Regions from separate parts of the Pantoea sp. E2023-21 genome, predicted to be linked through region 1. Evidence: predicted binding sites of a transcription regulator. Region 1 holds the regulator's gene; the other holds the start of a gene.

Evidence for each region. The regulator LexA, encoded in region 1, represses DNA repair genes until DNA is damaged. The targets are predictions, from matches to a motif close to TNCTGTATGTACATACAGNA.
Region 2: the regulator LexA is predicted to act here: its motif matches at 5,300-5,319, upstream of uvrB (excinuclease ABC subunit UvrB).

Annotation. Positions count from the first base shown of each region.
Region 1 is NZ_CP195344.1:3,599,460-3,606,963, reverse strand. It holds gene traF (conjugal transfer protein TraF) at 1-538, opposite strand, end outside; gene zur (zinc uptake transcriptional repressor Zur) at 989-1,510, shown strand; gene ACRQ84_RS16880 (CsbD family protein) at 1,584-1,796, opposite strand; gene dinF (MATE family efflux transporter DinF) at 1,961-3,283, opposite strand; gene lexA (transcriptional repressor LexA) at 3,419-4,033, opposite strand; gene ACRQ84_RS16865 (diacylglycerol kinase) at 4,139-4,507, opposite strand; gene plsB (glycerol-3-phosphate 1-O-acyltransferase PlsB) at 4,635-7,058, shown strand; gene ubiA (4-hydroxybenzoate octaprenyltransferase) at 7,104-7,504, opposite strand, start outside.
Region 2 is NZ_CP195344.1:387,051-394,554, reverse strand. It holds gene moaC (cyclic pyranopterin monophosphate synthase MoaC) at 1-366, opposite strand, end outside; gene moaB (molybdenum cofactor biosynthesis protein B) at 369-884, opposite strand; gene moaA (GTP 3',8-cyclase MoaA) at 902-1,888, opposite strand; molybdenum cofactor riboswitch at 1,877-2,013, opposite strand; gene ACRQ84_RS01910 (gluconeogenesis factor YvcK family protein) at 2,210-3,112, shown strand; gene uvrB (excinuclease ABC subunit UvrB) at 3,199-5,220, opposite strand; gene ACRQ84_RS01900 (ABC transporter ATP-binding protein) at 6,122-6,838, shown strand; gene bioD (dethiobiotin synthase) at 7,063-7,504, opposite strand, start outside.

The DNA.
Region 1 (7,504 bases):
CAATATCACTGTCTGCGACGTTGGCGCGTACGATCGCACTGCCGTAGGCTTTAGTAATAAAAGCAAAAGGTAACGTTTCATTCGGGACGGTGACGGCCAGCGCCACACCTGCATTTGCATGGGCTTTATTGCCGCGCAGATCGCTGAGCTGATTGGCCATATCGCCTGCGGCGGCCTTCAGTTGCGGATAACCATTGAGGTAATCAGCAAAGGTCAGTTTATCGATTACATCCTGATAACGATCGACGGTATCGGTAATGTCATCGACCCGATCAATTAATTTGTCTTTATCGGTAACCTGCGCGCCCGCTGAAGGAAAGATGATGCTGACGTTATCTTCAGGCTGCGCTTTGGTCATCAATGCGGGGTTAGCCAGCACTGCTGAACTCCAGGTAGAAGAAGCTACGCCCGTACCGCCCATTGCGTCGTTACGTGCGTCATACCATGTACCTGCTGCCAGCGCTGAGGAAGAAAGAAATACTGCATTCAAACCAACAAGATAAGCTACTTTTTTGTGCCTGAATAATGTCTTCACCATGAGCCTGCCATCACCTTTGAAATGTCGCTGAATCACTCACCGACTGAAAGTTTAGTTAGCCGCTATTCTGAACGCTGGCTAACGCTTCATTGCTGTGAATTGAAAGGAAATAGCACTGCTATTCGCAGAATTGGATGCGTAAGCACCACTCCGCTGTTTTTATATGCAGAAAAATTACTAGTGGGTAGTTTGATACCAGAAATTACTTAAGGCCTTTTGAACCATAGCCGCTAACCAGGTGAGTTGCAACGCAAAAGCCTGCTACCGTTACGCTGTCTGGCGGGACGCTTTTTACAGGTTAAACCGTTGAGGCAACATTAGCGGACAAAATAGGCTGATAATTTATTGATTGATGAGAATTTTCTTGCGGATTTTAAGGATAATAAGCAATCACAGCAGGGCAAAAATTTGTGTGATAAAATAACATCACCTGCTACCCGGAGAATACTTATGTCTAACCTCACGCCCGAACAACTTCTTACTCAGGCAGAATCACTGTGTCTTGACCGCGGCGTGCGCCTCACCCCTCAACGCGCCGAAGTGTTGCGTTTGATGGCAGAGCAGAATGGTTCGATAAGTGCTTACGATTTGCTGGATCAATTACGCGTCAGTGAGCCCCAAGCTAAGCCCCCCACCATTTACCGCGCGCTTGATTTCCTGTTGGAACAGGGGTTCATTCATCGTGTTGAGTCGAATAACAGTTATGTGGTTTGCCATCATTTTGATGAGCCGGCACATACTTCGGTAATGCTGGTGTGCGACGGTTGCGCGGCGGTAAGCGAAAAACATGCTCATGGCGTAGAAAAAACCATAGCGGCGCTGGCAGATCAGGCGGGATTTTCACTGCGTCATACGGTGATTGAAGCTCATGGCTTGTGTGAGAATTGTGCAGAGGTTGCGGCTTGTACGCATCATGAAAGTTGCGAACACGACCATCAGGTTGAAGGTAAAAAACGGGTGAGAAAGGCGTAATGGGCACTTCCATGTGCCGACCCGATCATAACGACCGGTGGGTAGGAGCATCATCCGTAATAGGGGAAATCGACTACCAGCGGTAATCTTTGTTGTGGGTTTCCCATTCTTTCACTTCGGTCTCTGCTTGGTCTTTCGCATACCCGTAGCGTTCCTGGATTTTACCGACAAGCTGCTCGCGTTTACCTTCGATTACGGTCATATCATCATCCGTAAGCTTGCCCCACTTTTCCTTCATTTTACCTTTGAACTGCTTCCAGTTTCCGCTCGCTTCGTCTTTGCTCATAATAATCCTCCACTTCATCCTGAGTGAGATAGATATATTGCCTGCCTATCAGGCGATATACCCACACAACGCGCTACTCATTTGCGCCGTATAAGGTAATTGTAGTAGCCGTTTCGTAGTTTGCAGAGAATTACAGATTAATCTGTAGTTTACGCTTCGCTTATTCAGGCATTGAACCAGCTATTACGTTGCCAGTGCCCACGCCAGATTACCCACAGCGAGAGCCCACGTAACGCGAGAAATACCGTCACCGCCAGCCATAAACCGTGGTTGCCCAGCCACGGCAGCGTCAATAGTGATAAGCCATAGCCGATTGCCGCTATCACCATGCTGTTACGCATTTCACGGCCACGCGTTGCGCCAATAAACATGCCATCCAGCAGATAGCACCAAACACCAACCAGCGGCAGAATCACTTGCCAGATAAGGTAGCGATCGGCCATTTCGCGCAGCGCTTCCAGTGAAGTCAGCATCGCCACTATCTGCGGACCCGTAAAGGCATAAATCAGCGCAAATATCACCGCAACAAAACAGGCCTGACGGCAGGCCGCATGCCAGATAAGCAATAATCGACTGCGATCTTTGGCCCCAACGGCCTCACCGGAGCAGGCTTCAACTGCGTAGGCAAAACCATCCAGCGCGTAAGCAGTAAAAGTGAGGAACATCAGCAGTACAGCATTGACCGCTACCACATCCGGTCCAATACGCGCACCAAGAATCGTGAGCGAGGCAAAACAGATTTGCAGCATTAAGGAGCGCAGCATAATGTCGCGATTAAGGCGGAACAGCCGTGCCGCATCGCCGCGCCAGCTGCTTTTTAGCAGAGTAAAGTGGATACCGCGCATTTTCAGCACACGCGCCACCATCCACAGCCCCACGCCCAGCGTGACATATTCTGCCAGTGCGGTTGCCGCCGCCGCCCCGGCCACGCCCCAATGCAGTTTGAGGACAAACAGCAGATCAAGCAGGATGTTGACCAGATTGCCAATGATCAGCAGCACCATCGGCGCACGTGCATACTGCACGCCCAGCAGCCAGCCGAGAATCACCAGATTGGCTAAGGTCGCTGGCGCACTTAGCCAGCGAATCTCAATGAATATTTTCGCCTGGTGTTGCACTTCCGGGCTGCCACCCATCAAGGCTGCAGCCAAACTGCTTACCGGCGTCCGCAGCACCATAAACAGCACCCCAAAAACCAGCGCAATCAGCAGCGGTTGCGTTAAGGCGCGCGCCAGCGCGGTTTTATCATTAGCACCAAATGCCTGAGCGGTGAGTCCGGTCGTGCTCATGCGCAGGAACAATAGGAGCATAAAGATGAAGCTGGTTGCCGTCGTGCCAACCGCGACACCGCCCAAATAGATAGGGCTATCGAGATGACCAATAACGGCAGTATCCACCACGCCCAATAACGGGACGGTGATGTTTGAAAGGATCATCGGCAGCGCCAGCCGCCAGAGCGTTTTATCTGAAGAGGAAAACAGCTGCATTCGCCCATTCCGTTGTTTGCGGTAATCAGCGTAATGGCGCCAGAGTGAGCCGCAGAAAGAGTCACAGAGAAGTAAAACAGCAGACTGCGGTTAGCGCATGATACGCCACCGCAGTGGGTGAGGCTCAGAAACTGATTAGAGCCACTCGCCGTTGCGCACAATCCCGACAGCCAAACCTTCAACGGTTAGCGACTGCTCACGGGTATCAACGACAATCGGCTGAAAATCGGTATTTTCTGGCAGAAGATGAACAATCGCACCCTGCTTTTTCCAGCGTTTCACGGTGACTTCATCATCAATGCGCGCCACTACAACCTGGCCGTTACGCACTTCCTGAGTTTTATGCACCGCCAACAGATCGCCATCCATAATGCCAATGTCTTTCATCGACATACCGCTCACGCGCAACAGAAAATCAGCGCTCGGTTTGAACAGGTTAGCATCCACCTGGTAGTGGGCTTCGATGTGTTCCTGTGCCAGCAAGGGCTCACCGGCAGCGACGCGGCCAATCAGCGGCAGACCTTCGCTCGGTTCTTCTTCCATCAACAGGCGAATCCCGCGCGATGCGCCGGAAACAATTTCAATTACGCCTTTACGCGCCAGCGCTTTCAGATGCTCTTCAGCAGCATTGGGCGAGCGAAAACCCAGTTGCGCAGCAATTTCCGCACGCGTTGGCGGCATGCCCGTCTGGTTAATATGGTCGCGAATCAGGTCATAGACCTGTTGCTGCCGTGCAGTTAACGCTTTCATCCCGCCCCCTGGTTGTTTATACAGTCGCTGTGAGTATATACAGGTATTGGCGAAATGAAAACCGTAACAGAGGGAAAAATCAGCGGTTTGATGAATCTGGAATCCCTATCTCAAATGCGTCCAGAGCAGCGCGATCCAGACGAACAGAGCCAGTAAGATAGTCAGTAATACGGCAGCCGATCCCATGTCTTTGGCACGGCCCGCGAGCGGATGTTGCTCTTGACCAATGCGGTCCACCACCGCTTCGATAGCGCTATTAAGGATCTCAACGATGATAACCAGCACCACCGAGCCAATCATTAAGATGCGGGCGATGGTATCTACATCCAGCCAGCAGGCCACAAGAATAGCCACCAGCGCGGCAACGGCTTCCTGCCGAAATGCGGCTTCGTGCTGCCATGCGGCGCGTAACCCCTGCCAGGAATAACCGGCGGCTTTCACTATTCTTACTAAACCGGTGACGTTATTTGCCATGTCTATGGAACCCTTGAACTATTTTGACGTCAATGTGAGGGCAGTTTGAGGCGGCAGAGCCACAGACCTTCGCTGCGCTTTCTGGTATGCTTGCCGCGCTTTGCTAACAAGAGGCTTAAAGTTGTCTATGTCAGGTTGGCGTAAACTCTATTACAAATTATTGAATTTACCACTCTCTATTTTGGTAAAAAGTAAGGTCATTCCGACCGATCCCGTCTCTGAGCACGGGATCGATCCGACACGTCCTGTGATGTATGTTTTGCCTTATGATTCAAAGGCTGACCTACTCACGCTGCGTGCTCAATGCCTGAAACATGATCTGCCCGATCCGCTGGCTCCGCTGGAGATCGATGGCACCCTGCTGCCGCGTCACGTGTTTATTCACGATGGCCCACGCGTCATTCCCTATTTCGTGGCAAATCCCGAATCGGTAAAGCTGTTCCACGATTATCTGGATTTGCACCGCAGCAACCCGCATCTTGATGTGCAAATGCTGCCGGTTGCGGTGATGTTTGGTCGCGCGCCGGGACGTGAAACATCCGGTGAGTCCACGCCACATCTGCGTATTCTCAATGGTGTTCAGAAGTTCTTCGCTATTTTGTGGCACGGCCGCGACAGCTTTGTGCGCTTTTCGCAAACCGTTTCGCTGCGCCAAATGGCGACCGAACACGGCACCGATAAGTCGATTGCGCAGAAGCTGGCTCGCGTGGCGCGTATTCACTTTGCCCGCCAACGTCTGGCCGCAGTCGGTCCGCGTCTGCCTGCGCGTCAGGATCTCTTCAATAAACTTTTGCAGTCCAAAGCGATTGAAAAAGCGGTAGAAGATGAAGCGCGCAGTAAAAAGATTTCCCATGAGAAAGCCCAGCAGAATGCCATTGAAATGATGGAAGAAGTGGCGGCGAACTTCTCTTATGAAGCCATTAAAGTCACTGACCGCGTGATGGGATGGCTGTGGAGCCGCCTGTATCAGGGCATCAACGTTCATGGCGGTGAGCGCGTGCGTCAGCTGGCGCAGGATGGTCATGAGATTGTCTATGTGCCGTGCCACCGCAGCCACATGGATTATCTGCTGCTCTCCTACGTGCTTTATCATCAAGGACTTGTACCGCCGCATATCGCGGCGGGGATCAACCTGAACTTCTGGCCGGCCGGCCCGATTTTCCGGCGTTTAGGCGCGTTCTTTATTCGTCGTACCTTTAAGGGCAACAAACTCTATTCCACCGTGTTCCGTGAGTACCTCGGCGAGCTGTTTAGCCGTGGTTACTCGGTTGAATACTTCGTGGAAGGCGGACGTTCGCGTACCGGCCGTTTGCTGGACCCGAAAACCGGTACCTTATCAATGACGCTGCAGGCGATGCTGCGCGGCGGCAGCCGTCCGATCACCTTCGTGCCGATTTACATTGGCTACGAGCACGTGATGGAGGTGGGGACTTACGCTAAAGAGCTGCGTGGCGCTGCCAAAGAGAAAGAGAGCTTCCTGCAGATGGTTCGGGGCTTGCGTAAACTGCGTAACCTCGGTCAGGGTTACGTCAATTTTGGCGAACCGCTGCCCTTGATGAACTACCTGAACAAAAACGTGCCAGAGTGGCGTGATGCGATCGATCCTATCGAACAACAACGTCCAGCCTGGATGACGCCCGCCGTAAATGATATTGCGGCGAAGCTGATGGTGCGCATCAACGAAGCTGGAGCGGCCAACGCCATGAACCTGTGCGTTACCGCGCTGCTGGCATCACGTCAGCGTTCACTGACCCGTGAACAGTTGATTGAGCAATTAGAGTGCTACACCCAGCTACTGCGCAACGTGCCGTATTCGCCAGAAGCTACCGTGCCCGATATGAGTGCGGAAGCGCTGCTTGACCACGCCATGGGCATGAACAAGTTCGAGACCGAGCAAGATAATATTGGCGACATCATCATTCTGCCGCGTGAGCAAGCGGTGCTGATGACCTACTATCGCAATAACATCCATCATATGCTGGTGATGCCGTCGCTGATAGCCGCTATCGTGCAGCAGCATCGTGAAATCAGCGAAGCAGAACTACTGCGCCAGGTTAGCCTGGTGTACCCGATGTTGAAGAGTGAGCTGTTCCTGCGTTGGGACAAAGCGGAACTGCCTGCGCTGCTTAACGCACTCTGTACAGAGATGGCGCGTCAGGGGCTGATCACCCTGCAAGACGGCATGCTGAAAATGACGCCGGCACGTCACCGTTCGCTGCAACTGCTGGCGGCGGGTATTCGTGAGACGCTACAGCGCTTCGCGATTACCTTCGCCATTCTCAGCGCGAAACCTGCCATCAACCGCGGCACGCTGGAGAAAGAGAGCCGCACGCTGGCTCAGCGCTTGTCTGTGCTGCACGGCATCAACGCACCCGAGTTCTTTGATAAAGCGGTGTTCACTGCGCTGGTACTCACGCTACGTGATGAAGGCTACATCAGTGATAAAGGCGATGCCGATGCTGAACGTAGCCATATGATGTGGCAGATGCTGGCGGAGTTAGTGACCAGCGACGTGCGTCTGACAATTGAAAGTGCCGTCGCCCACGATTAACGCGGCGACAGGCAAATAAGGCGCACTTCGGTGCGCCTTATTTGTTTACAGCAAATCCGCAAACGGCACGGTGCTGAGCAGAATGCCAAGAAACAGCACCATGCCAACATAGTTGTTATTCAGGAATGCCTGGAAACAGGGATCGCGCTCTCGCTGGGCAATCAGCTTCTGCTGATGCACAAACAAGCCTGCAGCCAGCAGCAGCGACCAATAAAACGCGCCGTTCAGATTGAGCATCATGCCCACTAGCGCCATCAGACCAAGCGTAGCCAGCTGCAGCAAGCCAATAATCAGTTTGTCGTAACGACCAAACAGAATCGCCGTCGACTTCACGCCAATCTTTAAATCGTCATCGCGGTCAACCATCGCATATTGCGTGTCGTAGGCCACCGTCCAGCAAATATTGGCCAGAAACACCAACCAGCAAACTAAAGGTAAGGACTCAC
Region 2 (7,504 bases), 890 kb from region 1:
CGCGACGGATGCCGCCGTCAACGCTTCCATCTCGACGCCGGTTTTACCGGTCAGACGACAGAGCGAGGTGACGCGCACGCGGCTATGTTGCGGTTCCGCCAGCAAGGTGACTTCCACTTTGCTCAGCATCAGCGGATGACAGAGCGGAATCAGTTCCCAGGTGCGTTTTGCCGCCTGAATACCGGCGATGCGCGCGGTGGCGAACACGTCACCTTTATGATGGCTGCCGTCAATAATCATCTGCAGCGTTTCGGCGCTCATCAGCACTAGCGCTTCAGCCTGAGCTTCGCGCACCGTTTCGGTTTTGCTGGAGACATCCACCATGTGGGCTTCGCCAGCGGCATTGATATGGGTTAAGGATGACATACTTACAACTTCTTCAAATGTGAGACGAAATTACACGGACGCGTACGCGCATCCAGTTGATCTTCAATAATGCGTTCCCAGGCGCTGCGGCAGGCATTGGTCGATCCCGGCACGGCAAAAATCAGCGTCTGATTGGCTAATCCGGCCACCGCACGCGACTGTAGCGTCGAGCTGCCAATTTCTTCATAAGAGATCATGCGGAACAGCTCGCCAAAGCCTTCAATTTCGCGATCGAGCAGCGGCAGCAATGCTTCTGGCGTGCTGTTTTTACTGTTAAAACCGGTGCCGCCATTGACGATCACGACTTGCACATCGTCGCTGGCAATCCAGCGCGACACCGTGGCACGAATACGGTAGCGGTTATCCGGCACAAGCGCGCGATCCACCACCTGATGCCCGGCTTCCGCCAGCGCTTCGCGCAGATAATCGCCCGATGTGTCATTGCCGGCATCGCGGCTATCAGAGACGGTCATCACCGCCACATTTAAGGCGACAAAGTCGCCGGTTGGTTTACCCATGGCCGTAACTCCTGTGTTTAGCCACCAATAAAGGAGAGATTTTGCGTGATGCCGGTATTGCCCTGATGCAGGAAATGCGTCTGCTTTTTCTGTCCAAGGCTGTGCGCAATGCGCGCCTGCAACTCATCCTGCTGATCGTCAGAGGCCAACAGATCGCGCAACGAGACGCCGCCGTCACCAAACAGGCACAGATGCAGATTGCCCAGTGCCGACACGCGCAGGCGGTTGCAGCTGGCGCAGAAATCTTTCTCATAAGGCATGATCAGGCCCACTTCGCCCTGATAATCGGGATGTCGGAACACCTGCGCCGGACCGTCGCTGCGGCCGCGCGGCTGGCGCTGCCAACCTTGCAGAATCAGTTGATCGCGGATCACTTCACCGGAGATATGATGGCGGCGGAACAGATCGCTGCCTTCGCCGGTTTCCATCAGCTCGATAAAGCGTAATTGAATCGGGCGCAGGCGCAGCCATTCAAGGAAGGTACTGAGACTGTGGCTGTTCACGTCGCGCATCAACACGCTGTTGACTTTCACTTTCTCGAAACCGGCCTCAAAAGCAGCATCAATTCCCGCCATCACTTCGGCAAATTTGTCCTGCCCGGTAATAGCGTGAAACTGGCGCGCATCGAGGCTATCGACGCTGACGTTGATATGGGTGAGGCCAGCAGCGCGCCACGCACCCACGTCGCGCGCCATGCGGTAACCGTTCGTGGTCATCGCTATCTGGCGAATGGCGGCGTTTTCACGCACGGCGGCGATTATGTCGGTGAAATCACGACGCATGGAAGGTTCGCCACCGGTCAGGCGCACTTTTTCCGTGCCCGCAGCCGCAAAGGCACGCGTCACGCGACGAATCTCATCCAGCGAGAGAAAGCTCTTATTATGCGTACCGTTCGGCTTGTAGCCGTTTGGTAAGCAGTAGGTACAACGGAAGTTACACACATCCGTGACCGACAGGCGCAGATAGTAAAAGCTGCGCGCGTAGGCATCTGTAAATTGTGGCACCTGAACACCTTTCCAAAGTCGGGAGATGCAGTCATTTCTTTCTGCACCCTGGCAGCTCAAGGCTGCGGCCTGCATTCCCTATCGTTAACGACTTAGGAACCCAGGCTTGGGAGTTTGTTGTCATTGTGGACAACACGGTTAAAACGAATGGTAGCGCGATTAGCGATTCGCATCCATCAGTGAATTTCGCTATATATCTTGATGTATAACGTATTTTTCACCGCATTTTCGCGACAGGATACGGTAAAATGCACCCCAGATATTGATGCACATCAGTTCAACTGCGCCTCAACGCGAGGATGTCGGTGACAAAGGAGAAACATGAATCGAACCCTGGCAGATTTGGATCGCGTAGTGGCATTAGGTGGCGGGCACGGTCTGGGCCGCGTGATGTCGGCGCTGGCGCCGTTAGGCTCGCGCTTAACCGGCATCGTCACCACCACCGATAACGGCGGCTCCACCGGCCGCATTCGCCGCTCGGAAGGCGGCATTGCGTGGGGCGATATGCGTAACTGCATCAATCAGCTGATCACCGAACCGAGCGTCGCTACCGCGATGTTTGAGTATCGTTTTAGCGGTAATGGCGAGCTGGCCGGACACAATCTTGGCAACCTGATGCTTAAGGCGCTTGATCACCTTAGCGTGCGCCCGCTGGAAGCCATCAATATCATCCGCAATCTCCTCAAGGTAGATGCCTTTCTGATTCCAATGTCAGAACAGCCGGTCGATCTGGTGGCGCAGGATGGTGAAGGCAATATGGTGTACGGCGAAACCGCGATTGATGAGATGAAGCAGCCGCCGGAAGAGTTGATGTTGCATCCAAACGTATTGCCAACGCGCGAAGCCATAGACGCAGTGGGCGAAGCGGATTTGATTCTCATTGGGCCTGGCAGCTTTTACACCAGCCTGATGCCGATCTTGTTGATGGAAGATATGGCCCGCGCACTGCGTCGTACGCCAGCCACCATGGTATTTATTGGCAACCTGGGTCGCGAGCTGAGCGCCGCAGCGGCCAGCCTGAATGTGGCCGATAAACTGGCGATCATGGAAAAAGCCATTGGTAAGCGCGTTATCGATGCCGTGGTGGTGAGCCCGGCAGCCGATATTAGCGGTGTGGAACAGCGTTTAATCATTCGTGAACCGCTGGAAGCCGCCGATATCAAATATCGCCATGACCGCCAGCTGCTGCGCATTGCGCTGGAACACGCGATTCAAGCCGTTTAGTTTCCAGGTGCGCATCAATGCGCACCCTACGAAAACCCCACTGAATCCGCGTAGGGGCGCCATTCATGGCGACCTAAATACAACGATCACGAAGCCGCAATAAACAGCTCGCGCAGTTGATGTAGCTGATCGCGCACGCTGGCGGCTTCTTCAAACTCCAGATTCTGCGCGTGTTGCTGCATCTGCCCTTCCAGCTCGTGAATTTTCTTCTGCATCGCCTGCGGCGTAAGCGCCATGTAATTGGCTTCCGCTTCTGCTGCAGTACGTGACGCGGTTTTGCCTTTACCGCGCGTTTTAACCACGTTTTTGCCGAGCTCAAGAATATCGGTGATTTTCTTGTTGAGCCCTTGCGGCACGATGCCGTTCTCTTCGTTGTATTTTTGCTGCTTCTCGCGACGGCGCTCGGTTTCGCCCATCGCGCGTTCCATCGACGGCGTGATTTTGTCGGCGTAGAGAATCGCCCGGCCGTTAATGTTACGCGCGGCGCGGCCTATGGTCTGAATCAACGAACGCTCCGAGCGCAGGAAGCCCTCTTTATCGGCATCCAGAATCGCCACCAGCGACACTTCCGGCATATCCAGGCCTTCTCGCAGTAGGTTAATGCCGACCAGCACATCAAATTCGCCAAGGCGTAAATCGCGGATAATCTCCATACGTTCCACAGTATCGATATCCGAGTGCAGATAGCGCACCTTCTCGCCGTGCTCAACCAGATATTCAGTGAGATCTTCCGCCATGCGCTTGGTCAATACGGTGACCAGCACGCGCTCATTGATCTCGACACGCTTGCGGATTTCCGACAGCAAATCGTCGACCTGCGTCGCCACCGGACGCACTTCCAGAATCGGATCCAGCAGGCCCGTTGGACGCACCAGCTGATCAATCACTTCGCTGCCAGATTTTTCCAGCTCGTAGTTGCCCGGCGTCGCCGAAACATAAATGGTTTGTGGGGCTGCCGCTTCAAACTCTTCAAACTTCATCGGGCGGTTATCCAGCGCCGACGGCAAACGGAAACCGTATTCTACTAGCGTCTCTTTACGCGCGCGGTCACCGCGATACATGCCGCCAATCTGCGGAATGGTCACGTGCGATTCGTCGACCACCAGCAGGCCATCAGCCGGTAAGTAGTCGAACAAGGTCGGCGGCGGCTCACCCGGTCCGCGTCCCGAGAGATAGCGGGAGTAGTTTTCGATACCGGAGCAGTACCCCAACTCGTTCATCATCTCGAGATCGAACTGAGTACGCTGGGAAATACGCTGCTCTTCAAGCAGCTTATTGTTATCCATAAGCACCTTGCGGCGATCCACCAGTTCGACTTTGATGTCTTCCATCGCCTGCAGAATACGCTCGCGCGGCGTTACGTAGTGCGTTTTGGGATAGACGGTAAAGCGCGGGATCACCGAATCGATCTGACCCGTCAGCGGATCGAACAGCGATAGCCGTTCAACTTCTTCATCAAACAGTTCGATACGCAGCGCAATGTCATCCGATTCCGCCGGGAACACATCGATCACCTCGCCGCGCACGCGGAAGGTACCGCGCTGGAAGGCCTGATCGTTGCGACTGTATTGCAACTCCGCCAGACGACGCAGAATACTGCGCTGATCGATAATCATGCCGCGCGTCAGATGCAGCATCATTTTCAAGTAGAGATCGGGATCGCCCAAACCGTAGATCGCCGACACCGAGGCCACCACAATCACATCACGACGCTCCAGCAGTGCTTTGGTCGCCGACAGACGCATCTGTTCAATGTGCTCATTCACCGACGCGTCTTTTTCAATAAAGGTGTCAGAGCTCGGCACATAGGCTTCAGGCTGATAGTAATCGTAATAAGAGACGAAAAACTCCACCGCGTTATCCGGGAAAAACTCCTTCATTTCACCGTACAGCTGCGCCGCCAATGTTTTATTGGGTGCCAGCACCATGGTGGGTCGATTGAGATCGGCAATCACGTTCGCCACGGTAAAGGTTTTACCTGAGCCCGTAACGCCCAACAGCGTTTGATGCGCGAGTCCATCTTCCAGCCCCTCTTCGAGACGGCGAATCGCCTCAGGTTGATCGCCTGAAGGCTTGAAATCGGAGTTGAGTTTGAAGGCTTTGCTCATGTTTTGGCGGTTCCAGCTGGTGAAGTCGGCGGGCAGGCTGCTAATTCTACTCTGCTATGGGGAATTTGCCAGAAAAAAATACTGGACATAATCACAGTAAAATTGCACGATAATGGCACCTTAGGTCGATTTTCTTCAGCGTAATTGAAGCGGCGAGCAGCAAGCTGTTGTTGCGTAATGTTATCCCCAAGCGGAGGACGCTTTTAACATTTGTCAATAGAGTGTCATTAAATTGCAGTTCGATGACAAGGCAGATAATTCGCATGCTTGATTTTAACTAACCTACTGTTTTAATTGACATTGACCCAAAAGCCCAGTTTCTCATCATAATGTGTTAAGGCCGCGAATTTACTCGCTTCCACACGGTTTTCAGTCGCTAATGCACAAGGTTATCCACAGTAATGGTGGATAAGTGGATCGAGCCCCGAGCCCATCGGCTGTGTATAATTTTCTCGCGCCCATCCTTAAGCACGAAAAAAAATTTTTTCGTATTTATTTTTATCTTCCTGCGTGCCGCATTAACCCTTCTTTTGCCTCTTTACGCTCTCTTGCCTGCAGAGAACCCAGGCATTAAGGCCACTTATTTCCGCAGTTAATGCCTTACGAACGATCAAATGCACCAGAAACGTTAAGCCTTCAGCACCGTCAAAGTGCAGCCAATTTATCACCGCTGGCAATTGTTAAGCATTACTCAACTTTTAGCGGCCTATTTGCTTCATTTCAGATTGAGAGATGCCTAAATCCTTAACCTGGCCTGGGAATTGCAATGTTCATCGTATGGAGTGACGAGTCCATATCGGCGTGTGCCGATAACAGCGGTGTCCATCAATCGTGCACGACTGTATGCCAGACGACACAGAGCGGGAGCATTCAGGCTAATAATCTGGAAGGAGTATGTCAGATGCTGAGTTTACGTTCGGTGAATCAGTTTTACGGTCAAAATCACATTCTGTGGGATGTGGATCTCGATCTGCCGCCGGGTACCTGCACCGGCGTGCTGGGCAGCCCCGGCATGGGCAAAACCACCTTGGTGAACTGCATTATGGGGCGTTTGCCGATCAACAGCGGCTCGATGACCTGGCAGGAAGATGGCGCGCCGCCGGAAGATTTGCTGCTGCAACCTGCCGAGCTGCGCGCGCGTACCGGCATAGGTTATGTGCCGCAAGGACGGCATATATTCTCGCAGATGAGCGTGGAAGATAACCTGCTGATTGCCCTGATGGCGGCGCAGGATGATCGGAGCCGCGCCATTCCTGAAATGGTTTTTGACCTGTTTCCAGCGCTCTATTCGTTGCGCCATCAACGCAGCGGCGAGTTGCCGATGGAACAACAGCAACATTTGGCACTGGCACGCGCACTGGTGCTGCAGCCAAAACTGGTGATTCTGGATGAGCCGACGGAAGGGATGTCGCCGTGGCTGGAAGAAGAGATGGGCAACCTGATTCGTCGGTTAAACCGTGAATATGGTTTAACCATTTTGTTGCTTGAGCAGCACGTTTCATTTATCCGCCGCGTCGCCGACTATTTCCTGCTATTGCATCAAGGACGCAATGTGGCACACGGTAAAGTGGCGCAGCTGGATGACATCACCGTCAACAAGTGGCTAACGGCGACGTGATTATCTTAGGTCGCCATGAATGGCGTAATGCTTGTCAGTTAAGAGATGAAATCCTATTACCGAGCGCACATATTGTAGCGGCGCAATTCATTGCGCGATAAATCGCGCCGCTACGGAATGTGCGGTGGTTAGATACGGTGCTTAACTGATCGGCATTACGCCATGAACAGCCCCCTACAAAATGGCTTCAAGCAATGTAGGGTCGCCATTTATGGCGACCTGGGTTATTGCGGTAGTGTCAAATAGCGCCCGCACTCGGCCTGCTGCGCCTCATCAGTAAGATGTGGGATCTCCCCCAGAAACGGCGCTTCAATACGCTGTCGCAGCGTGGCGATATACTCCTGATGGCGTTTGCCGGGTGGCTGGATATCATTGGCTACCCAACCCGCAAGGCGCAATCCGCGCGCTTTCACCGCCTCGGCAGTGAGCATCGCATGGTTGATGCAGCCTAACTTCACGCCCACCACCAGAATCACCGGCAACTGCTCAGCTGCCACCCAATCGGCGTAAGTTTGCGTCTCGGAGAGCGGTGTGAACCAACCGCCTGCGCCTTCAACTAACACCCATTCCGCCTGCTGCTCCAGTGCGCGCAACCCTGCTGACAGTGCCGCAAAGGTGATCGGCCGGCCCTCTTCTGCGCTGATGATATGCGGCGAGGTCGGTTCG